One region of the Yersinia intermedia genome, then DNA from elsewhere that is predicted to be linked to it. Evidence: predicted binding sites of a transcription regulator. Region 1 holds the regulator's gene; each other region holds the start of a gene.

Region 1 (6,370 bases):
CAATCTATCCTGTCATTGGTTCCGACTGACGGCACTAAGACTATTGCCACTCTTGAGGCGAAAGATGCGCCACGTTTCGAATACCGTGGTGTCTTCCTCGATGTTGGCCGTAACTTCAAAACCAAAGATGCGGTGCTGCGCTTACTCGATCAGATGTCAGCTTATAAGCTCAACAAATTCCACTTCCATCTGAGTGATGATGAAGGCTGGCGTATTGAAATCCCGGGCTTGCCGGAATTGACTGATGTTGGCAGCAAACGTTGTCACGATTTGACGGAAAATACCTGTTTGTTGCCGCAATTAGGCTCTGGCCCAGACAGCAATAATATGGGTAGCGGCCATTTCACTCGTGATGATTATATTGAGATTCTGAAATATGCCAAAGCACGCCAGATTGATGTGATCCCTGAAATCGACATGCCAGCACACGCCCGTGCAGCCGTAGTGTCGATGGAAGCCCGTTACAACAATCTGATGAAACAGGGCAAAGAAAAAGAAGCTAACGAATTCCGTCTACTTGACCCGACTGATGATTCCAACACCACGTCAGTTCAGTTCTATGAGCGTAAAAGCTATCTTAACCCATGCCTCGATTCCTCTAAGCGTTTTGTCGATAAAGTGATTGGCGAAATGGCGCAGATGCATAAAGAGGCCGGTATGCCGCTGACTACCTGGCACTTTGGTGGTGATGAGGCGAAAAACATTCGTTTGGGCGCGGGTTATCAGGACAAAAACGGCCCGATTGAAGCGGGCAAGGGCATTATTGATAAGAGTGTTGAAGATAAACCTTGGGCCAAATCACAGGTTTGTCAGGATATGGTCAAACAAGGCAAGGTGCAGGATGTTGAACATCTTTCCAGCTATTTTGCCATTGAAGTCAGCAAGCTGGTTAATGCGCACGGCATCGAGAAGATGCAGGCGTGGCAGGATGGGCTGAAAGATGCCAAAGACGCCAAAGCTTTTGCGACTAAACGTGTTGGAGTCAACTTCTGGGATACTCTCTTCTGGGGTGGGGCCGACTCAATTAATGATTGGGCTAATAAAGGCTATGAAGTGGTCGCATCGAATCCCGATTATGTCTACTTCGATATGCCATATGAAGTTAACCCGAATGAACGCGGTTACTACTGGGCAACCCGCTTTAATGACGAAGCAAAAGTATTCAGTTTCGCGCCAGACAACATGCCACAGAATGCCGAGACCTCGGTGGACCGCGATGGCAATCACTTCAGCGCCAAAAGTGATAAACCTTGGCCGGGTGTACATGGCATCTCAGGTCAGTCATGGAATGAAACCGTCCGTACTGATGAGCAGATGGAATACATGATCTTCCCTCGCGTGTTGCCATTGGCCGAGCGTGCCTGGCACCGCGCTTCGTGGGAGCAAGATTACAAAGCGGGCCGCGAATACAAAGGTGGTGAGACGCATATGGTTGACACCAAGGCGTTGGACACCGATTGGCAGCGCTTTGCCAATATCATGGGGCAGCGTGAGCTGGCGAAGCTGGATAAAGCCGGTGTGTCATATCGCTTACCAGTCCCAGGTGCTCGGGTTGTGGCAGGGCAGTTGGAAGCCAATATCTCACTGCCGGGCCTGATTATCGAGTATTCAACGGATGGCGGTAAGCAGTGGCAAAAGTATGATGCCAAGGTACAACCTACCGTGAGTGGTGAGGTGATGATTCGCTCCACCAGCCCAGATGGTAAACGTAGTAGTCGTGCTGAGCCGGTTAAAGTCTGACCATTGGTACTATTGAGCTGTGTCTAATGTTATCTCCTGTTTGCTTGATTTTTAGCTAAACAAATTTAAGTGAAGTTGAGTTGATGGTTCTTTCCCCGGCTAGTCCGGGGTTTTTTTGCTGAAAAATTGATACGGCTCGTTAAATGAGGGGGAGAGGATAAACAGTAAATTTGTCACTACAAAAGGGATACAGATTTTAATAACGGGGTAGACGCCCAAGTCATTGGCGTTGCGGATGGCAGCAGGTGAAGGCACCCAGAGAGTTCGAACACTCTAGCGGCGTTAAGTACGAAGGGCACAAATAAGAACGACCACCTGACTCCCAACCGAGAGATACTCGGGTATAAAATGGGAAAGGTGGCCATCTTGCTGATAGCTTATGTTAGCCAGACAGTGGAACTTATCAATCTGGATTAAACATAAGCGTAATGTATTCAGTGCTTAAAATCTTTATCACATCAATGCGATAACGCGACATTATCTTTTATCGTGTGCCGACTCGTTTTCACGGCAATCGCCGGTCTCACAGTGGCCGTACAGATACAGGCTGTGATTGGTCAGTTTGATACCATGCTGCTTAGCAATTTCACGTTGAAGCGATTCAATGGATTCATTGCTAAACTCAATCACTTTGCCGCAATCCAGGCAGATCAAGTGATCATGATGATGTTGCTGCGTCAGCTCAAAGACTGATTTACCCCCTTCGAAATTGTGGCGGGTAACAATACCGGCATCGTCAAACTGGTTCAGTACGCGGTAAACCGTGGCTAAACCGATCTCTTCACCGATATCGATCAGCTTTTTATAAAGATCTTCCGCGCTGACGTGATGGCACGACGGGTCTTGCAACACTTCCAGAATTTTAAGCCGGGGCAGCGTTACTTTAAGACCTGCATTTTTTAAGGCTTTGTTGTTGTCAGTCATGCGGATTCAGTCCTGTTACTATCGATTCAAATTAAGGCTGTTCAGCCTATGACATCCGTGGCGCAATAATTACAATTGCGTCTCATTATAGAACTGCTAGCCCCAAATGAAAACCGTGGTTGTTAACAAAGATATAATTGCACACTTTGTAAGATTAATCATGCAGTGTATTGATGAATGGGGATAACACATCATTTAAGTGTACAGTGCCGAGGGATAAAGTTACAAATTTGTAGCATTTTATTTTCATTTTGCGCGAATGACGGTGTGGATCTGTGGGCCGCTTAACAAAGCACAATCGGATAGCCAAACGGGTTGTTCACATTGAGTGGGTTACTGAGAGAGAGAAAGCAACGTTATAATAAAGAGTGCAGGTCAAAAGGATAAAAGGCAGCGGAAACGCCCGGCAGTGTTGCACACGACCATCGCGTTTCCGACTCGTTAGCTTAACTGACGATTGTCAGATCAACCCACATTGTTCGATCAACCCACAATCTCAGATAGGCTCAGTTCTTCAGTGATCTGTTTTACCCATGCCTCGACACGTTCATTAGTCAGTTCTGGCTGACGGTCTTCATCAATTGCCAGACCAATAAAGTGCTCGTCATCGGCCAGGCCTTTGGACGCTTCGAAGTGGTAGCCAGCCGTTGGCCAGTGACCTACGATTGCCGCACCACGTGGCTCAATAATATCGCGCACGGTACCCATCGCATCACAGAAATACTCAGCGTAGTCTTCCTGATCACCACAACCGAACAGTGCCACTAGCTTGCCGTTGAAATCGATCTCTTCCAGTGTTGGGAAGAAATCATCCCAATCACATTGCGCTTCGCCGTAATACCAGGTTGGGATCCCGATCAGCAGAATATCGAAGCCTTCTAAATCTTCTTTACTGCTTTTGGCAATGTCGTGAACCTCAGCAACATCTTTGCCCAGTTGCTTTTGGATCATCTTGGCAATGTTTTCAGTATTGCCAGTATCGCTGCCAAAGAAAATGCCTACAGTTGCCATATAGCTTAATACCTTTTGAATTCAAATAGTTATGCAAATTACTGAGCGCTTCGCCAAGTATTATAACACATGTATAGGGCGACATAATGCCAGAGAACGCCGTCAGACTTTTATCAAGTTTATGCGATATTTAATTTTTGCCAGTCGCTCAACCTTAGAACGCCATTGCCGATAACCATTGTGTAACTGAATGGTTGCAACTTGCGGTGCCAGGGGGAAAACCGTCAGATGCAAGTCTGGTGGCAAAGGAGTTGTCGTTAGCTGTATGAACGTCCTTTATTGCTTTTCGGTCATCAAATAACACCTAAGTTTCTAACGGTAACTATCCGATATATAAGGGGAACGAACATGCAGTTTTTAAAAAATATTACTATCAGGGTGGCATTGCTTTGGGTACTTGGCGCATTTTGCCTGCTCTGGGGGGGCGTATCAGCCTATACATTGTTGTCACTCAATCAACTGACACAATCCTCCAACGCAAATAGTGTGTTGGTTGAAAACATGAATCTGGTTAATCAGGGGACGGATCAATATTTCCGTATGGTGACGCGCCTTTCTCGGTCAGTAGATTACCGCCAGAACGGTAACATTGCGGATGCTGATAAAGAGTTGAAATCATCCGATGTTGCATTGGAGAACCTCAAGCAAAAGCTGGCAGAATTTAAAGCTATCGATCATGCACAGCTAGATCCCGCTTTAGTCAGCGGCGTGATTGATGGATGGAGTGGATTAATTGAACAAGGCGTTACGCCGCTGTATCAGGCTGCAATGGACAATAACAGCGCCGCTTATCAGGATTTAGCCAAGAAAACGGTACCCGCATTGAGTCGCCAGTATGGTTCAGTCGCTGAAAAGTTTAATCAGGCGGCATCAAAAGCCATTGGGGTGGCTAAAGATCAATTCTCTCATTTGACCAAAGTGAGCAGCATTACACTGATCTCTGCGTTGGTCATCGGTCTATTGATTTTGCTGGCAACGGATCGTTACCTGGTTGCCAATCTGGTGCGCCCATTGGACGATATTCGTAAGCATTTTCTAGTGATTGCTTCTGGCCAACTTGGTCATCCTATTACCGATTTTGGTCGCAACTGTGTTGGGCGATTATTTCCGCTGTTGCGCGATGTACAAACCAGTTTAGTGAATACTGTTCAGGCAATTCGTAGTAGCACCGATGGGATCTATCATGGTGCAGCCGAGATTTCAGCCGGTAATACAGATTTGTCATCTCGTACTGAACAGCAGGCTGCGGCGCTTGAAGAAACGGCGGCTAGCATGGAGCAGTTAACCGCAACGGTAAAACACAATGCTGATAATGCACATCATGCCAGTCAACTGGCGGCCAATGCCTCTGCCACCGCGAAAAAGGGCGGAGTATTGGTAGCAGATGTGGTTAACACCATGAATGAGATTTCAGCCAGTTCGCGGAAAATAGCTGATATTACTACGGTAATTAACAGCATCGCTTTTCAGACTAACATTTTGGCCCTTAACGCGGCCGTTGAAGCTGCCCGTGCCGGTGAGCAAGGTCGTGGCTTTGCCGTGGTCGCCAGTGAGGTGCGTAATCTTGCACAACGCAGTGCACAGGCGGCGAAAGAGATTGATGGTTTGATTAATGAGTCGGTCAGTCGTGTCAGTAGTGGCTCGGCATTAGTAGAAAGTGCCGGTATTACTATGGATGAGATTGTTCGTTCTATCACTAATGTAACGGATTTAATGGGTGAGATAGCCTCTGCGTCCGATGAACAGAGTAAAGGTATTAGCCAGGTCGGGCAGGCGGTGGCAGAAATGGATAGCGTGACACAGCAAAATGCTGCGTTGGTACAGCAAGCCTCCCGTGCGGCAGCCTCGCTAGAAGAACAGGCTACTCAATTAAACCAAGCGGTGGCCGTGTTTAAATTAAAGGCAGATGACGAACGAGCAAAACCGGTGGTGAAAATGCGGGCAAATCAGCGAACCACAGCACCTGCCACCGCCAAAGCGGACAGTAACGCAAACTGGGAAACATTCTAAAAATAGCTAACAGCCGTGTGGCTTCAAGTACGACGGGGATAAAGTAAAAACGGCGTGGCGTAAGTGATTACGCCACGCCGTCGTGGTAACCGATAGGGTTAAAACCCGTCTTGTGAGTGAGCTAATTGAGCCAACAACATTTGTTCAATCAGTTCACTGCGGCTGATGTTACGTTGCTCAGCAAGGCTGTTGAGAGCATCGACGGCATCGGCATTAATCTTCAGTTCCACGCGTCGTAAGCCACGCACTTTGTCGCGCCGTAGTTGATTTCGCTTATTAATCCTAAGCTGCTCATCACGGGATAATGGATTTGTTTTCGGACGCCCAGGGCGGCGTTCATCTGCGAACAGATCCAGCGTTGTGCGGTCCGTTTGTTCTTTTGCCATAGGTAGCGGTACTACAAGGGATTTACATCAGAAAGCGTAACGGAGCCTTGTCTGACGATTCGGTTTACATGTTTCAGGTTGAGAACATAGCTTGAGCGCATTGAATAACCTATATACCAGCAGCCTGAATTTGCATTTGCACCGGTTACGATCCGTGAACAGCGACCGAAGCCCGCAGCAAAATTAGAGCGCGCCATAATACCCCAGCCAACTGAGCAACGACAATGCTTTACTGTGATTAGATTGTGCTAATTCGTTCTTTTTTGCACAATTTTTCCACAGGAAATACATTTTTTTTC
Region 2 (6,370 bases), 590 kb from region 1:
CACCATCACCACAATATGTGGTGCTTCCAGACCAAAGTTCAACTCTTGCCCGGTGAGTACCGCAATCAAGGTAACCGCAGGAACGGTCAGTGAAATGGTTGCCAGCACTGAGCCGAAGAACAGGTTCATCGCGCGCTGTACCTGATTAGCCAACACCGCTTTTAATGCACCTAACCCTTCAGGGGAGAGGATAAGCAGGGCAATCAGGAAACCGGTAAATTTAGCGGGTGCATTTAACTCAGTTAGCAGCGCTTCTAATGGGTTGGCATCAAATTTGGTCACTGCAATTACTGCCACTAAATGAATTAGCAACCAAAAGGTGTGCCACAAACTGCTGTGTGAGGATGGCTTACCATGATGAGGGTCACTCGGGTCGTCACCTTCATCCTCATGTTCATAGACAAACAGGCTTTGGTGCGTTTTGGTTTGAATCAACAGGAAAACACCGTACATCGCTGCTGAAATTGCTGCGACAACCAGTGATTGTGCCACACTAAAATTACCGTCGGGCAGTGTGCTGGGTAATACCAACACAATGATCGCCAACGGGAATATAGCCATCAGATACTGCTTAATACCCACCAGATTGACATGTTGGGTAGCAAATTTGCGCCCGCCGAGCAGCAGGGAAACACCGACTAATCCACCAATTACAATCATGATGATTGAATAGAGGGTATCGCGCATCAGGGCGGGTGCCGCATCCCCTGTTGCCATCATTGCTGAGATCAAGCTAACCTCAAGCACAACAACGGACAGACTGAGGATTAAGGAACCATAAGGTTCACCCAGACGGTGTGCCAGTACGTCTGCATGACGTACCACGCTAAAAGCACTGCTCAGGATACCTACCAGTGCTATCAGGTTGATGATAATAACAGCAGCAAAATTACTGGTATTACCCCAGATATTAAGAATAACCAATGCAATGATTGGCAGAATAAGGGAGTATTCGTGATGGCGGGATTTAGATCGGCCGGGATCATTTTGCGACTTCATTTCGAGAGCGCTCCTAATAACTTTACTGCATTAAACGGGCGTTAGAGCCATTTAACGATAATTAAGTGCCATATTGTAGGCTAAGTAGCTTTAAGACTAACAAATAACAGGGAATTGTCGCAGAAAATTTACAAGGTTTTAACTGGAAAGGGTAAAAAAAAACGGCCATGAAAATGGACACTACAGGTAATGTCCATTGATTTTATAGATATTAATTAATCTTACTCGTCAATATTGTCCATAACTTCATGGCGCTTATGGTGATAATCTTCTTCATTCAGGCCTTCGCGCCAGTAGGGCACAGCATAGAGTTGTTGCCGCTCACATCCCCTTTCTCGGCGTAGATAACGGCGCAATTTCACCACCATACTATCCTCACCCGCCAGCCAGAATGTTGATGCCTCCATCAGCAAATTGAGTGCACAGAACTGGGTTATCACATCATCTGTTTTTTCCGTACCGCCAATGACCCAGCTTAGCTCCAATCCGGCAGGTTTGATCAGGTTCAATACATCTTGCGGACTATCTACACGGATGATGGCATGGCCTTCGGCATTTGCTGGCAGGGTTTCCAGTAATGCGGCGATGGCGGGCAGTGAGGAGGGGTCACCCACCAGATAGCTGTATGCCGCTGCTGGCAACATTGTTTCTGGCCCACCGGGATTAGTAATCCCTAACCAATCACCGACTTTGGCATTGCGGGCAAAATCGACCGCCGGGCCACGGTGATCATGGATAGCAAACTCAATATCCAGCTCACACAGATCAGGGCGAACAGCACGAACAGAATAGGTACGAACAATCGGACGCCGCTCGGCGGCAGGCCAGATCGGACCTTTTTCGCCCAATACTGGCAGTTCCGGTTGAGTTTGGCTTGCCAAAGGTAGGAAGATTTTCAAATGAGCGCCCGCACAATCTGATGGATAATTCTGCAATGTCGGGCTATGGAAGGTGATTCGACGTAAATGCGGCGAGGTATCTACTACCTTTTTCACCTGAACCAGACGTGGCGGAACTGGGCGATACGCGGGTTTTGCTGCAGTTGATCCTGTGGTCACAGTTTATCCTTCTTATCCTATGGTGTTTTACTCTTAGCCACTAGCCAGCAGAGGTTGTGGCTTATAAGGGGATAAACTATAACATTAACCAATGTTAATGATAATTATTTGCATGAGAGGAGTGTGATAAATACAAAGGCTCATTTGCCCGACAAAAGTGTAGGGCAAGATGAATTGATTACTTAATTGATGGGTTGCACAATTGCCGTCCGACGGAAATGCAATCTTAAACGCAACATAGTGACCAGTGCGACTGCCATTACAACCATTGCAGCCAGTGGAAGCTGTTGTAACTGCAGCCCAAATGCCAGCAAGGTGCCACCCAACCAGGCACCTAATGCATTGCCTAAATTGAACGCGCTTTGGTTAAAGGTTGATGCCAGATTAGGGGCGTCGCGGGCCTGATCCACCACTAACAGTTGTAACATTGGGCACAAGGCAAAGGCCACAATGCTCCAGATAAACAATGTCAGTAGTGCCGGTAAATAAAAACCAATGGTGTAATGCAGTGCTAGTAGGATAGCTATCAGTATAGCTATTAGCCGGGTCATGGATCCCACCAGATTTTTGTCGCCTAAACGACCCCCCATTACGCTACCGATGGACAAGCCAATCCCAAGAATCAATAACACCACGGTAACGCCATGTTCAGAAACCCGAGTCACCTCACGCAGTAATGGCGCAATGTAAGTGAAAACAGTAAACAGGCTGGTATTGGTTAATACTGATAGCAGTAAGGCCGTTTGCACTTTTTTCTGCATCAGAGTTTTGAATTCCAGCTTAGGACTGATTCTCTTCATTGGAATATTATTTGGTAACCAGGCGATCACTGCGATGATTGCCACAATACCGATAGCACTAACTCCCCAGAAAGCTGCTCGCCAACCAAAAGCTTGCCCAACGGCTGTACCCAACGGCACACCTAGCACATTTGCCAGGGTGACTCCCATAAAGACTAATGCTATTGCCCGTGCACGGCGGTTAGGTTGGACCAAATCGGTTGCGACCACCGATGCCAAACCAAAGAAAGTGCCATGGCAAAGGGCTGCAATAATACGGGCAGCCATCAACAAGTTATAGGTTTGTGCCAATGCACACAGGATATTGCCAATAATAAACAGGACAATTAAGCCCAAAAGTGTGGATTTACGCGGGATTCGTGCCGTTGCGATAGCCAATAAAGGTGCACCAATTACTACACCCATGGCATAAACAGAAACTAACATCCCGGTTTTAGGGATACTGACCCCCAGATCATGGGCAACTTCCGGCAATAACCCCATAATTACAAACTCGCTGGTACCAATGCCAAATGTAGCAATGGTGAGTGCGATAATAGCCAATGGCATGAATAACTCCTGATCAGCCTCATATACATAAAAAGGCTGAATAACATCAATATCAACTCACTCCCTGGCATGAATATGAAGGAGATAAAGTCTTGGCAGGTGAATTTAATTGGGCGATTCTAGCACCGAGCTAAAAGGGCGTCTAACGGCAAAGTGCGATCCTACCTGAAGCCGCAGGGGATAGCAGGCGGTCTATCGGCAATGCCAACAACCCTGAGTATATTAAAAAGTAATTAAATATAGCTGACTTTAATGTTTATCCCAAACCTCGCTCAAAACGAGACGGTCATCTATCTGCCTATCATTTTGATAAATTTGGTTATTTCAATTTTTATCGCAACGATATAGTAATTAACATATGTCATAAGCTTTACTTAGCACAAAAAAACATAAGCAACGGTTTTTTTGTATTTGTTGTTAACCATTTTCCCCCGTAAATCTATCTATTAAATAGCGTGAAATCGAAAGGGGCTAAATGTGAATTTCCAACAGCTTAAAATTATTCGGGAATCAGCCCGTTGCAACTATAACCTGACCGAAGTGGCTAATACCTTATTTACCTCACAATCGGGGGTTAGCCGGCATATTCGCGAGCTAGAAGAAGAACTGGGTATTGAGATCTTCGTTCGACGGGGTAAGCGGTTGCTGGGGATGACTGAACCGGGCAAGGAGTTGCTGACAGTAGCTGAACGCATGCTGAATGATGCCAATCAAATCCGCCGTCTGGCTGATGTATTCAGCAATAATGATAGCGGACAATTGCATATTGCTACCACACACACTCAAGCCCGCTATAGTTTGCCACGAGTGATTAAAGAATTTCGCCTGTTATATCCACAAGTTAAGTTGGTTATTAGCCAGGGAAACCCGCAAGAAATTGCAGCTATGCTGCATTCGGGTGAAGCGGATATTGGTATTGCCACTGAGCTACTAATGAGTGACGCATCAGTCGCAACATTTCCTTATTATCGTTGGCACCACGCAATTGTCGTGCCCGAAAATCACCCGTTAACACAAGAACCTCATATCAGCCTTGAAACCCTGAGTACGTTGCCATTGATTACATATCGTCAGGGGATTACTGGCCGCTCACGATTGGACAATGCTTTCAAAAATGCCGGTCTGACACCGGATATTGCGCTCAGTGCGCAGGACTCAGATGTTATTAAGACCTACGTTGAATTAGGTATGGGGGTAGGCATCCTGGCGGATATGTCCTATGAGGCACATCGTGATAAAGGGTTAGTACGACTGAATGCAGAACACCTGTTTGATGCAAATACTGTCTGGCTAGGACTAAAAAGAGGCCAGTTACAACGTAACTTTATTTGGTTCTTTATACAGCTCTGTAATCCAACACTTTCTTTGCATGATATTAAAGAGAAAGTGCTGGCAGAGGCAACAGATGATGTGGTGATTGATTACCAGATCTAGGCGCTAACTAAGTAGTATAGGCCGGTAATTTAGGCGGAAGCATCAGTCAAGAGAGTCATTATCTGGAGCAAATCGCACCTGAACCTCTGTTCCGCCATCGTCCCGTTGGCGGATGTTACAGTCACCATTCAGGCTATTTGCTCGATCCTGCATAATCATCAAACCATAATGATTTGGCCGCTCGCTGTCCTGCCCAATCCCGCAGCCGTTATCCATGATCGACATGACGACATCACCTTGTTCAAAAGTGACCCGAACCAACGCCATACTGGCATGAGCATGCTTATAGATGTTGTTCAGTGCTTCACGGGCAATGTTAACCATGTGGATCGCTTGATGGTCGGGAACGCAGTCAGATGGCAAGTCAAACTCAAGGGTAATGGGCAAGTTGGCCCGTTCACTGAATTCATTTACCAGTGTTTGAAGCGCCGCTTGTAGAGTCGCCTCATTTAGTTTCAGACGGAAGGTTGTCAGTAATTCACGTAGCTGGCGGTAGGCAATGTTAAGCTCATCGCGCATTTGCTGTACTAAAAGTTTACTGGGTTCAGGCATGTCGGGCGCTTGCATTTGCAAACAACTAATTTGAATTTTGAGGCAGGAAAGAGACTGGGCGATGGAGTCATGTAACTCCCGCGCAATGGCTGAACGCTCTTCCATCAATAATAATTGCTGCTGATGCCGGGCTTGGCTTTCCAGCGCCAATGTGCTGCTCAGTTGCTCCACCAGCATATTGACCAGTTGCTGCTGATCAGAATTGAGTGATTTATCCGTGGGTAATTTTGCCAGTAGCAACCCATATTGACCAAGCTTATCACTCAGACTCCAACTCAGAGACTCCCGCAAAACGGCACTACTCACTCCGTCAGATGAGCTGCTAATCGTTAATTGTGTTGGGCGATTCTGTGGCGGCAGATACTCACCATCGGCATTATCTATGAGATGGGCGCGATAAAGATGATTTTCATATAAACAGATCTGCACATTTTCCAGCGGTGTCAGTGTTTGTAGCTGCTCGATAATTGGAACTAAGCGCTCGCTTAATGGTTGGTGGGTATGTAATTGACGGCTGCTATGATACAAAAAGGCCAATACTTGATTTTTTTGTTGTAAATCAGCCGTTTTCTGGGCGACGCGCTGCTCCAAATCACTGTATATCAATGAAAGTTCCTGCGACATTCGATTCAATGCGGTACCCAGCGTCCCCATTTCATCTCGTTGATAAGACAACGTGTAGCGCTTGCTGAAATCACCGCGACCAATCGCATTCGCCATAGAAATTAATTGCAGCCATGGGCGGAGTAGGCGACGGCGCAAATAATAGATAGTAGCCAGTAGTAAACTCATTGTCAGAACAATGAATACCAGTTGGATCATGGTAACTAATAACAAGCGTTGTTCAGTTTTATGGTCAATAGCCAATACCAGTGCATCTAGCTGGTGGACAAAATCGGCCACATTGGCGGCAACCTCGTCGGGATGTTTAGCTTGCAGCAACTGTGTTTTTAGCGTGGTTTGCCAGTAACGCTCTAT
Region 3 (6,370 bases), 490 kb from region 1:
CACAAGCCTGCATCCAGTGAATCATTGGGGAAACGCGCCATTTTTTGTAGCCGTAGGGGTTTTTGCCCCTGCAAACCAAACCGCTCATCAAACAAGGAATCCCCGACAGAAACTGTGATGGTCAGGTTATCCGGGTAAATTTCCGGCCCCATAATCCCAGAGTCCAGCGGGGGTAATTTGGCATTCACCGAAGGTGCATGCCCGCCACTGGTCAGGAAGGCCAGTCGCTCAGTCAGCAGTTTGAATAATCGGGTCAAAGCCGCCTTATCGGTGGCCAGTACATCAAACGCTACCAGCATCATAGCCGCTTGCTGTGGGGTTAATACCCCTGACTGATGCTGACCATAAAAGGGCTGCTTCTGCCAGCGTTCATCTTGCGCAAGCGCGGCTTCAGGTGCCGGGCAATCAGCGGCACGGGCTATTTTTGCCCCACCAAGCGCCAAAGTGCCACTCATCATGCCCATACCCAGCAATAAACGCCGGCGGGACAGCAAGGCCGCCCCGTTATCATGTGGATACGGCCCGTGTTGCGGGCCGGTTTTCTTACTCATCTGAACGCCTCAATCCAAACCTAATACGCCACGAAGCTGAGCAAGGTCTTCCGCCAGTGCCGTAATCGGGCCCTTCATGGCATTGCGATCAGCATCAGTTAATTTCTCGTAAGACTCATAGCCCGCTTTCGTACGATATTTTGCCAATACGCTATCGACGGTTTTGAAATTAGCATCAATTTTTTGCAGCAGCGGTTGATCGGCTTTTTCCAGCAATGGCCGCAGCAGATTAACAATTTTCTGTGCACCATCAACGTTAGCCTGGAAATCCCACAAGTCAGTACGGCTGTAACGGTCTTCTTCGCCACTGATTTTGCTGGCCGCAACCTCTTCGATTAAGCCCGCAGCACCGCCGACCACTTTATTTGGCGCAAATGTCAGGCCACTGATGCGCTGTTGTAATTCAAGGGTGTCCTTATACAGTTGGTCGGCAAATTTATCCGCACCTTTGGTGGTGTTGTCACCAAACAGGATCTTCTCTAAACGGTGGAAACCGGTAAATTTAGGATCAGCAGCTTTCTGCTCAAAATCGTCTTCACGAGCATCGATACTGCCATCCAAATCTGAGAACAATTCAGCAATAGGTTCGATGCGCTCATAATGCTGGCGGGTTGGCGCATACAACTTACGGGCCAGAGCCAGATCGCCTTTCTTGATTGCATCAGTAAAAGCTTTAGTTTGCGTCACTAATTGGGCAACTTCTTGTGTCACATAGACTTTGTATTCTGCAATCGGCCCAACCAATGCCATCGCATCTGGTTTTACCGCAGTCTGATCCCCTGCCGCAGTCACAGTCAATTTGCCTTTCGGATTGCTGAGTAAACCGCAGGTCATATCGTATTCACCCGGCTCCAGATTAGCCGTCATCTTCTGAGTAAAGCCCGGTGCAATATTTTCACGCTCCTCAACCACCATAACGCCTTTGAGGATCTCCCACTCCAGCCCTTTCTGGCTGGCATTATGAACAATAAATTGAGTTTTACCGGCAGGAACAGACAGCACCATTGGCTCACACTGCTTGTCGTTAACGGTAATTTTAATTTGTGGAATATCAGCCGCATGTACGTTGCTAGCAACAACAGGTAGTGCCAATAGTGCAGCGTGCAAGGCGGTGCGACGGAAGAACCGGTTAGACATGTGAAAATCCCTGAATTATTGGTTAGTTTTCCGCGCAACAGAGGCAGTTGTGGCTGCAGTGGTGCGTGGTGGAAGGAAAAATAGGATCAGCGCCGGAAGCAGGTAGATAAAATAGGCTGCGACTTCACTGACTGTCGGAGCCTCCTGATAGCCAAACATGCCTTCAAGGAAGGTGCCAAGTAATGAGTGAGTGGAGAGCACATTAGTCAAATCGAATGCGATATCCTGAAAATGATTCCACAGACCGGCTTCATGGAAAGCTCTAATGGCTCCGGCGGCCAAGCCCGCGGCGACAAACAGAATGAATAGGCTGGTCCATTTGAAGAATTTAGCCAGATGCAACTTAACGCCACCCCAGTAGATCGCCATGCCCACCAAAATAGCGCAGGCCAGGCCAAGTATTGCGCCAATAGGTGCACCAATCCCAACATCTTGCTGGAAAGCCGCCAGTAAGAAGAACACGGATTCAAGCCCTTCTCGGGCGACAGCAAAAAAGACCATCGCCACTAATGCCCAGCCCTGACTACGGCCTGAATTAAGTGCATGATCAATTGCCCCTTCCAAATGGACTTTGACTGATTTGGATACCTTGCGCATCCAGAACACCATATAAGTTAAAATGCAAACTGCGACCACCGCGATAATGCCTTCAAACAGCTCTTGCTGTTTCTGCGGAAACTCACCGGTGGTTTCATTAATAAAGATGCCGATAGCCAGGCACAGCGCTGCCGCTGTTATCACGCCAATCCACACCGCCCCCATCCAGTGACCGCGTTGAGTACGTTTAAGATAACTGGCGATCAAACTAACAATCAGCGCGGCTTCCAGCCCTTCACGAAACATAATAAGAAATGGGACAAACATACTAAGCACCCCTGCGCTGGATATGGGTATAAAGGTGTAATTATAAGTAGCGTCAATTTACGTAAAGAAAAGTAAAACTAAGAACGATAGTGATTATCATTCTGGAAAAAAGAAATTCAAGTAGCTGAATAAGAATATTGTTAAGCAAACTGTGGCAAGTTGTTTCCGTCAAGTTAAATAACGAGTAAATTCATTAGGATATGAATTTTTACATCACACCGTTCTCTTCGCCGGTTTAGCGGTATCAGGTGAAATTTCCAGCAAAAAAAAGCCTCCTGTGTAACAGGAGGCGATATTAAGCAAACGTAAAAACGATTAATAACAACCCGTGCAGGCTATTAAACGGTTTTAAACTCCGCTTCGGCATTATGGAAACGTTCTGTAATGGTGTTAGTTGGCTCACGCCCCAGCAAGCTCACCACCACAATGGCGATACTCGCAAATAAGAAACCAGGGATAATTTCATACAAGCCTAACCAGGCATATTGCTTCCAGACGATAACTGTAATCGCGCCGATCAACATCCCCACCAGCGCACCATTACGAGTCATTCGCGGCCATATCACCGAGATAAGAACGACTGGACCAAATGCAGCACCAAAACCTGCCCATGCATAGCTAACCAAACCAAGAACCCGGTTATCAGGGTTCGCTGCCAGTGCGATAGCTATCAATGCCACCAATAACACCATGGCACGACCTACCCATACTAACTCTTTCTGGCTGGCCTTTTTACGCAAGAATGCTTTGTACAGATCTTCGGTCAACGCACTAGAACACACCAGCAACTGGCAGCTTAAGGTACTCATCACTGCCGCAAGAATGGCGGACAGTAAAATACCAGCAATCCATGGGTTGAACAGTAATTTAGCCAGTTCGATGAAGACACGCTCACCATTCTGGCTCACGTTCCCTGCTTGCTCAGGATGGTTTTCAAAGTAAGCAATACCAAAGAAGCCGACTGCAATGGTCCCCGCCAGACAGAGGATCATCCAGGTCATGCTGATACGGCGGGCGCTACGAATGGTACGGTGAGAGTCTGCGGCCATAAAACGCGCCAGAATATGTGGCTGACCAAAATAACCCAATCCCCAACCAAGCAGAGAGAGGATAGCAACCAGATTCAGCCCTTTAAACATATCGATATTCGCGGGATTTTTCGCGGCAATGATCATCACGGAAGTGTCGATACCGCCCACGGCCAGAATAACGATAATCGGGGTCAGGATCAGAGCAAAAATCATCAGCGTCGCTTGCACAGTATCCGTCCAGCTTACCGCGAGGAAGCCGCCAATAAAGGTATAAGCGATGGTTGCGGCAGCACCTGCCCACAATGCAGTGCCGTAGCTCATATCAAACGTGCTTTCGAATAAACGCGCACCGGCAACGATCCCTGAAGCACAATAAATAGTAAAGAAGACTAAAATAACTACGGCTGATATCACTCGCAGTAATTTACTCTTATCTTCAAAACGGCTAGTGAAATAATCCGGTAATGTCAGAGCATTATCATTGGCTTCGGTATGGACCCGCAAACGACCTGCAACCAACTTCCAGTTAAGATAAGCACCAATCGTTAAACCAATGGCTATCCAACTCTCGGAAATACCTGATAGGAAAATGGCCCCTGGTAGCCCCATTAATAACCAACCACTCATATCAGAAGCACCAGCAGATAATGCAGTCACAACACTGCCTAAACTCCGCCCGCCCAGAATATAATCATCAAAGTTATTGGTGGCCCGGTAGGCCATGAGGCCAATAAATATCATCCCAAAAATGTAAACTAAAAAAGTCACCAGCATTGGTGTATTCATGGTCATGCAACGTCTCCATAGTGCGTATTATCGTTTTAATATATCCCGCTATTTTGAGTTCTTTCCGCTCAGTGCGGTGTCATGTATTCACTCTGGATCGTCGGAACGTGACACTGAGTGGCACCAGAGATGAATGTAGAACCTCAGATAAACTACCAGCGCAACTATTCGCTGGTGAGCGGCTATCTCGCGGTTGCTATCCTAGTGGAGGAGTTTCCTCACCCACAACAAATTAAACAAATTTTTTACAAAAAATTCACGCCACATCACATTAAGCTATGCTGGAAGTTACACCTTCCATTGAAAAATGAGTTACACCTAAGGTTAATGCCTCATCTTCCCTACTATTGTTAGCATTAGCCTCTATCAAACATAATATCCGAATAATCCGTCACTCCCCTTAATTGTTAAAAACAAGACGCAATTCACACTTCATTCACGCCCTGATTTAACACAGTTGCACAAAGTTGCAACATGCCTGATATTGTCAGGAATCAAATCATAATCACCCTTATTAAAAGGAGCCGGACAGCATGGGTAGCACCACAATGGGCGTGAAACTCGATGAAGCAACACGCGACCGTATCAAGGGCGCAGCACAGCGTATCGACCGCACACCACACTGGCTGATTAAGCAGGCCATTTTTAACTATTTGGAAAGACTGGAAAATGGCAGTGTGCTACCCGAGCTGCCAACAACGCATGTGACCCCTATCGCAGAAGCGGACGATATTATGCCGCAAGTCACTGAAAGCGCCCACCAACCATTTTTAGATTTTGCGGAGCAAGTGTTGCCGCAGTCCGTTATTCGAGCGGCCATCACTGCGGCCTATCGCCGCCCAGAAACTGAAGCCATTCCGATGTTATTGGAACAGGCTCGTTTACCGGCAGATTTAGCACAAGAAACACACAAACTGGCCTATTCCATTGCCGAGAAGTTACGTAATCAGAAAAGTGCCAATGGCCGCGCGGGTATCGTGCAAGGTTTACTGCAAGAGTTCTCTCTCTCTTCACAGGAAGGCGTGGCATTGATGTGCCTCGCAGAAGCGCTGCTGCGTATTCCTGACAAACCCACTCGTGATGCACTGATCCGCGATAAAATTAGCAACGGTAACTGGCACTCTCATCTGGGGCGCAGCCCATCGATGTTTGTTAATGCGGCGACCTGGGGGCTGCTCTTTACCGGCCATCTGGTTTCTACTCATAATGAGGCGAAGCTCTCCGGTTCATTAAATCGTATTATTGGTAAAGGTGGTGAGCCATTAATCCGCAAAGGTGTGGATATGGCTATGCGCCTGATGGGCGAGCAATTTGTGACCGGTGAAACCATTGCCGAAGCATTGGCGAACGCGAACAAACTGGAAGATAAAGGGTTCCGTTACTCTTACGATATGCTGGGTGAAGCGGCACTGACAGAGGTTGATGCTCAGGCTTATCTGCTCTCTTATCAGCAAGCAATCCATGCTATTGGCAAAGCCTCAAATGGCCGAGGTATCTATGAAGGGCCGGGCATCTCAATTAAGCTATCTGCCCTGCACCCTCGCTATAGCCGTGCCCAATATGAACGGGTAATGGATGAGTTGTATCCACGGCTATTATCGCTGACCTTACAAGCGCGGCAGTATGACATCGGTATTAACATTGATGCAGAAGAAGCCGATCGTCTGGAAATCTCCCTCGATCTGCTGGAAAAACTCTGTTTCGAACCCAAATTGGCGGGTTGGAACGGTATCGGCTTTGTCATTCAGGCATACCAAAAACGTTGCCCCGCCACTATTGATGCTGTGATAGATATGGCCCAGCGCAGCCGCCGCCGGCTGATGATTCGCTTAGTCAAAGGCGCATACTGGGACAGCGAAATTAAACGCGCTCAAGTTGATGGATTGGAAGGTTATCCGGTTTATACCCGTAAGGTATATACCGATGTTTCTTATCTGGCTTGCGCACGCAAATTACTGGCCGTACCCAATCTGATTTACCCACAATTTGCCACTCATAACG
Region 4 (6,370 bases), 1.2 Mb from region 1:
TTCGCGTGGGTTAAATGGTTTCGGAATATAATCGTCAGCACCAATTTCCAATCCGACGATACGGTCAACTTCTTCACCCTTCGCCGTCACCATAATGATCGGCATTGGGTTGCTTTGGCTACGCAGACGGCGGCAGATAGACAAACCATCTTCACCCGGTAACATCAGATCAAGCACCATCAGGTGGAAAGACTCACGGGTTAGCAAGCGATCCATCTGTTCAGCATTGGCAACACTGCGCACCTGGAAACCTTGCTCTGTTAGGTAACGCTCCAACAGCGCGCGCAGGCGCATATCGTCATCAACGACCAGAATCTTGTGATTCTCTTGCATTTTATTACTCCCAAAGGCCGTATTGCCCGAACCTGTACATTGTTAGAAAAACTTACTCTGTAGCCTAAATAATTCGAGTTGCAGGAAGGTGGCAACTGAGCGAGTTCCCAAGAACTTACATGCGTAAGTGACCAGGGTGCCAACGCACATGCAGCTTGAAGTATGGCGTGTATAACAGACAGCTATTTATGGTATATATTCTAGTCGAAATTGTTACAAAGCTTATTGTTGTGCCTAATTATCAACACTTTCGTCAAATGGGCGATAGCGGATCTCTAAGATCCAGTAGGTTGCTTCACCATTGGGTGTCTGAACCGTCACCTCATCCTCCACCTGTTTACCAATTAAGGCACGGGCAACCGGTGAATCGATAGAAATCCATTTTTTTGCCGGATCAAACTCATCTGGCCCAACCAGGCGAAAGATACGCTGTTCTTCTAATTCATTTTCTACCCGCACCCAGGCACCAAAAAAGACTTTTCCTTCCTGGCGGGGGTCAGGGTCGACAACTTTCAGCACCTCAAGGCGCTTGGTCAGAAAGCGCACCCGGCGGTCGATCTCGCGTAGCCGCTTCTTACCATAGATATATTCAGCATTTTCCGAACGGTCACCCATTGCTGCGGCTTCAGACACCGCTTGCGTCACCACCGGGCGCTCTTCCCGCCACAGATAATGCAATTCGCGATCAAGTGCTTGCCAGCCTTCGCGGGTAATGTAATTACTTTTCGCCATATAATTATCCCTTTGGCATTGATACCACTACTATACCCTAACTTTTTACCGATAAGTCCACGTTACCTCAAGCTCTGCTGCCGCTCTACTGGCAATTTATCCGGGCAATCCGTATAACTATCTTCTGCCGTTTTTCCTAATCACTATCAGACTTGACATCAGACTTATGAATGAACAACTGAGCAGCATTATTGCAAGCGAACTACAGGCGCGGCCGGAGCAAGTTATCTCTGCTATCCGCCTGCTTGATGAAGGTAATACCGTGCCGTTTATTTCGCGGTATCGTAAGGAAGTTACCGGCGGGTTGGATGATACCCAGTTGCGCCAGTTGGAAAGCCGTTTGGGCTATCTGCGTGAACTTGAAGAGCGCCGCCAAACCATTCTTAAATCAATTGAAGATCAGGGCAAGCTCACCGAGCAATTGGCCGGTGCCATCAATGGCACCATGAGCAAAACTGAGCTTGAAGATTTATATCTCCCTTATAAACCGAAGCGCCGCACCCGTGGTCAGATTGCGATTGAAGCCGGTCTGGAGCCATTGGCAGACAGTTTATGGCATGACCCTCAGCAAGAGCCAGAACAGGTTGCTCTCGCTTATGTTGATGCCGATAAAGGTGTTGCAGACACGAAAGCGGCACTGGATGGTGCACGCTATATCCTGATGGAGCGCTTTGCAGAAGATGCCACCCTGCTGGCCAAAGTGCGCCAGTATTTGTGGAAAAATGCCCATTTAGTGTCAAAAGTGGTGGAAGGTAAGGAGCTGGAAGGTGCTAAATTCCGCGATTACTTTGACAGCCACGAACCTATCGCCCATGTCCCTTCTCATCGCGCACTGGCTATGTTCCGTGGCCGCAATGAAGGCGTGTTACAACTGGCACTCAATCCTGACCCGCAGTTTGACGAACCGCCACGCGAAAGTCAGGGTGAGCAGATCATTATTAACCATCTGGATCTGCGGCTGAATAATGCGCCAGCAGACGGTTGGCGCAAAGCGGTGGTCAACTGGACCTGGCGTATCAAAGTGCTGATGCATCTGGAAACCGAGCTGATGAGCACCCTGCGCGAACGAGCCGAAGATGAAGCAATCAACGTATTCGCCCGTAACATGCAAGATCTGTTGATGGCAGCCCCAGCCGGCATGCGCGCCACCATGGGCCTTGATCCAGGCCTGCGTACCGGGGTAAAAGTGGCGATAGTAGACGCTACCGGCAAGCTGGTTGCCTTTGATACCATCTACCCTCATACCGGGCAGGCTGCCAAAGCCGCCGCCGTGGTAGCCGCCCTGTGCGTCAAGCATCAGGTTGAACTGGTGGCTATCGGTAATGGTACGGCATCGCGGGAAACCGAGCGTTTCTTTGTCGAGCTACAGCAACAGTATCCGGCAGTCACCGCGCAAAAAGTGATTGTCAGTGAAGCGGGAGCCTCGGTTTACTCCGCCTCTGAGTTGGCGGCGCTGGAATTCCCGGATCTGGATGTCTCTATCCGTGGTGCAGTCTCTATTGCCCGGCGGTTACAAGATCCACTGGCTGAACTGGTAAAAATTGACCCGAAATCTATCGGAGTCGGCCAATATCAGCATGATGTTAGCCAAAGCCAACTGGCGAAAAAGCTGGATGCGGTGGTGGAAGACTGCGTAAACGCCGTGGGTGTAGATTTAAACACCGCATCGGTGCCGTTACTGACCCGGGTTGCGGGTTTAACCCGCATGATGGCGCAAAATATTGTTAGCTGGCGTGATGAGAATGGCCGCTTCCATAACCGTGAGCAATTGCTCAAAGTCAGCCGCCTCGGGCCGAAAGCCTTCGAGCAGTGTGCCGGCTTCCTGCGTATCAACCATGGCAATAACCCGCTGGACGCATCAACCGTGCATCCAGAAGCCTATCCGATTGTTGAGCGCATTTTGGCTGCAACTGAACAGGCATTGCAGGACCTAATGGGTAATGCTACCGCGCTGCGTAATCTTAATGCGCGTGATTTCACCACCGAGAAATTTGGTGTCCCGACGGTCACCGATATTCTGCGTGAGTTGGAAAAACCCGGCCGTGACCCGCGCCCTGAGTTCAAAACCGCAACTTTCGCTGAAGGTGTTGAAACACTTAATGATCTGACGCCAGGCATGATCCTTGAAGGCTCTGTCACTAACGTGACCAACTTTGGTGCCTTTGTTGATATTGGTGTTCATCAAGATGGTTTGGTGCATATCTCGTCATTGGCGGATAAGTTTGTCGATGACCCGCATAAAGTGGTGAAAGCCGGGGATATCGTCAAAGTGAAAGTCATGGAAGTGGATTTGCAGCGCAAGCGCATTGCCCTGACCATGCGCCTTGATGAGCAGCCCGGTGAAGGCGGTTCGCGTCGTGGCAACAATGGCGGTAATAGTGCGAATAGCAGCGCCAATAGTCGTAATGACAATCGTGGTGCCAGCCAGTCACGTAACAGCAATGACTCGAACAACCGCCCAGCGGCAAAAGGCCGGGCAGACAGTAACTCTGGCAGCAACAGCGCCATGAGTGATGCACTGGCAGCGGCATTTAAGAAGCGTTGATCTCTCTATTCAGGGCCACGTTGGTGGCCCTTTTTTCACTTAGCTTTTTGTTGCAAACAATCGGGCATCTTTAATGGTTTTTCTCATACCCTTTTCGTCTATAAAGCTGAATGTTTATCATTTAAATTAATTAGCATGCGATTCTTTTCTGCGACGAGATGAAGCTTAAATTACGTTTAAACCGGCGCTAATTTAACAATCTATTTAACATGGGCGTTAATTCTGTCAGTTATTCACCCTAATTTATAAATAATTATGATGGCATTCTGCGAGTTAATTAAAACTCGAATGTTATTTGATTAAAGCGAGAGTAAATTGATTATGTTAACAATCGGTATTTTACAGCCCTAACTGGCCACAATGTAAACATTCAGTTAACTGATTTAACTCATTATTTGCATTTGCGATCACCTTAATTTGGTGGTAAAACAAGCATAAATAGCAATCAGACTCATTAATCCCGATGAGCTTACATAAGTAAGTGATTCTGGTTAGTGAACGTAGCCAACGCACAGGCAGCTTAAAGTATGACGGGTATATAAAAATTAAAGCGTAATGAATACTTACCTTTAAGCATTTAACCTTAGTTGAATATGAAAACGATTCTTACTATTATTATTCTATCTATTACCCTTTAGAGTCGTATCACTCTGAATTTTGGTGCGCCAATAACATAATAACAAGAGGCTCCTATGCATCTTATCCCGCAGCGTTCCTATAAAATTGTTGGTTTCTCGCCTGAAATCAGCCCGGCTTACCGGCAGAAATTATTGTCATTGGGTATGCTACCCGGCTCTTCATTTAATGTTGTCCGCCTGGCGCCATTAGGTGACCCCATACAGATAGAAACCCGTCGGGTCAGTCTGGTGCTACGGAAAAAAGACTTAGACCTGCTTACGCTGGACCTGCAACCCTAATATTACGGGCCAACATCCTATTTTGGCTGCCGGGCTGTGTGTCAAAGCGCTCTTGTGTAGTCTGATTTTAATTTACTGATATCACGTTGGATCATGAAAGCACTCACAATCGGCCTGATCGGCAACCCCAATGCAGGTAAAACTACCCTTTTCAATCAGTTAACCGGTGCCCGTCAACGGGTGGGGAACTGGGCCGGGGTTACGGTGGAGCGCAAAGAAGGCCATTTCACTACCGCGCAGCATCAGGTGACACTGGTTGACCTGCCGGGAACCTACTCCCTGACCACCATTTCTGAGCAAACTTCGCTGGATGAGCAAATTGCTTGTCACTATATTTTGAGTGGCGAAGCTGACCTGCTGATTAATGTTATTGATGCGGTCAATCTGGAGCGCAATCTCTATCTGACACTGCAACTGGTTGAATTGGGTATCCCCTGTATTGTGGCGCTCAATATGTTGGATATTGCCAAAAGCCAGCATATCGATATTGATATCAATGCGTTATCACAGCAATTAGGCTGCCCGGTTATTCCGCTGGTCTCCACCCGTGGGCAGGGTATCAATGAATTAAAAAGCAGTATTGATGAGCTTCAGCCGGTTCCCTTTAAGGCTTTGGTTAACTACCCGCCAGTGCTACTCAGTGAAGTGGATAAGTTGGTAGAGGCCATGCCTGAGTTCTGGCCAGTGCAGCAGCGCCGTTGGCTGGCACTGCAAATATTGGAAGGTGATATCTATAGCCTGGCACGTGCTGGCATCGCCCCCTCAATCGTGGGAGTGGCGCGCGACAATCTGCGAGCAAGCCAACACGAAGATCCCGAACTGGTGATAGCCGATGCCCGTTATCAAAGTATTGCCCGCATCTGTGATGTGGTCGGTAACTCGCAACAAGCGGAACCAAACCGCCTGACACAAGCGCTTGATAAAGTGATCCTTAATCGCTGGTTAGGTGTACCGATCTTTCTGTTTGTCATGTATTTAATGTTCGTATTAGCCATCAATATCGGTGGTGCGTTGCAGCCCATCTTTGATATTGGCTCTGCGGCTATCTTTATTCAGGGGCTGCAATGGGTGGGTTATACCCTGCATTTCCCACAGTGGTTGACCATCTTCCTCGCTCAAGGCGTAGGGGGTGGGATTAATACCGTGCTGCCGTTGGTGCCACAAATTGGCATGATGTACCTGTTCCTCTCCTTTTTAGAAGACTCCGGCTATATGGCCCGAGCCGCGTTTGTGATGGATCGGCTGATGCAAGCGCTGGGGTTACCGGGTAAATCCTTTGTACCGCTGATTGTCGGTTTCGGCTGTAATGTGCCCTCGATCATGGGTGCACGAACGCTGGATGCGCAACGCGAACGCCTGATCACCATCATGATGGCTCCCTTTATGTCCTGTGGCGCGCGGCTGGCGATTTTTGCTGTCTTCGCAGCGGCATTCTTCGGCCAGGACGGGGCCAGTATCGTTTTCTCTCTCTATCTGTTGGGCATCGCGGTTGCCATTCTCACCGGGCTGGTGCTGAAATACACCATTATGCGTGGCGAGGCCTCACCCTTTGTGATGGAACTGCCGGTTTACCATGTGCCCCACCTCAAGAGCTTGTTATTGCAAACCTGGCAACGGCTAAAAGGTTTTGTACTGCGCGCTGGGAAAGTGATTGTCATCGCCAGTATCTTCATCGGCGGCCTAAACAGCTTCTCTTTCAGTGGCAAACCGGTAGATAGCATCAATGACTCAGCACTGGCATCAGTCAGTAAAGTGCTGACGCCATTGCTGGCCCCCATGGGTGTCCATGGCGATAACTGGCAGGCAACCGTAGGGTTAGTGACCGGTGCCATGGCAAAAGAAG

The links. Region 1 encodes Fur, which represses iron uptake genes when iron is present. Its sites were predicted from a motif close to ATAATAATGAGAACNACTATCAA; they were not measured.
Positions count from the first base shown of each region.
Region 2: the regulator Fur is predicted to act here: its motif matches at 2,149-2,171, upstream of EL015_RS11975 (siderophore-interacting protein).
Region 3: the regulator Fur is predicted to act here: its motif matches at 2,630-2,652, upstream of efeU (iron uptake transporter permease EfeU).
Region 4: the regulator Fur is predicted to act here: its motif matches at 4,204-4,226, upstream of feoA (ferrous iron transporter A).

Region 1 is NZ_LR134116.1:3,205,650-3,212,019, reverse strand. Features, by position in the region: gene EL015_RS14695 (family 20 glycosylhydrolase) at 1-1,740, shown strand, start outside; gene fur (ferric iron uptake transcriptional regulator) at 2,218-2,664, opposite strand; gene fldA (flavodoxin FldA) at 3,148-3,675, opposite strand; gene EL015_RS14680 (methyl-accepting chemotaxis protein) at 4,024-5,685, shown strand; gene ybfE (LexA regulated protein) at 5,784-6,071, opposite strand.
Region 2 is NZ_LR134116.1:2,617,843-2,624,212, reverse strand. Features, by position in the region: gene chaA (sodium-potassium/proton antiporter ChaA) at 1-999, opposite strand, end outside; gene EL015_RS11975 (siderophore-interacting protein) at 1,221-2,057, opposite strand; gene EL015_RS11970 (MFS transporter) at 2,240-3,406, opposite strand; gene cbl (HTH-type transcriptional regulator Cbl) at 3,884-4,840, shown strand; gene narX (nitrate/nitrite two-component system sensor histidine kinase NarX) at 4,883-6,370, opposite strand, start outside.
Region 3 is NZ_LR134116.1:2,718,260-2,724,629, forward strand. Features, by position in the region: gene efeB (iron uptake transporter deferrochelatase/peroxidase subunit) at 1-551, opposite strand, end outside; gene efeO (iron uptake system protein EfeO) at 561-1,688, opposite strand; gene efeU (iron uptake transporter permease EfeU) at 1,704-2,552, opposite strand; gene putP (sodium/proline symporter PutP) at 2,891-4,375, opposite strand; gene putA (trifunctional transcriptional regulator/proline dehydrogenase/L-glutamate gamma-semialdehyde dehydrogenase) at 4,903-6,370, shown strand, end outside.
Region 4 is NZ_LR134116.1:4,430,055-4,436,424, forward strand. Features, by position in the region: gene ompR (osmolarity response regulator transcription factor OmpR) at 1-333, opposite strand, end outside; gene greB (transcription elongation factor GreB) at 568-1,065, opposite strand; gene EL015_RS20375 (Tex family protein) at 1,232-3,610, shown strand; gene feoA (ferrous iron transporter A) at 4,303-4,527, shown strand; gene feoB (Fe(2+) transporter permease subunit FeoB) at 4,621-6,370, shown strand, end outside.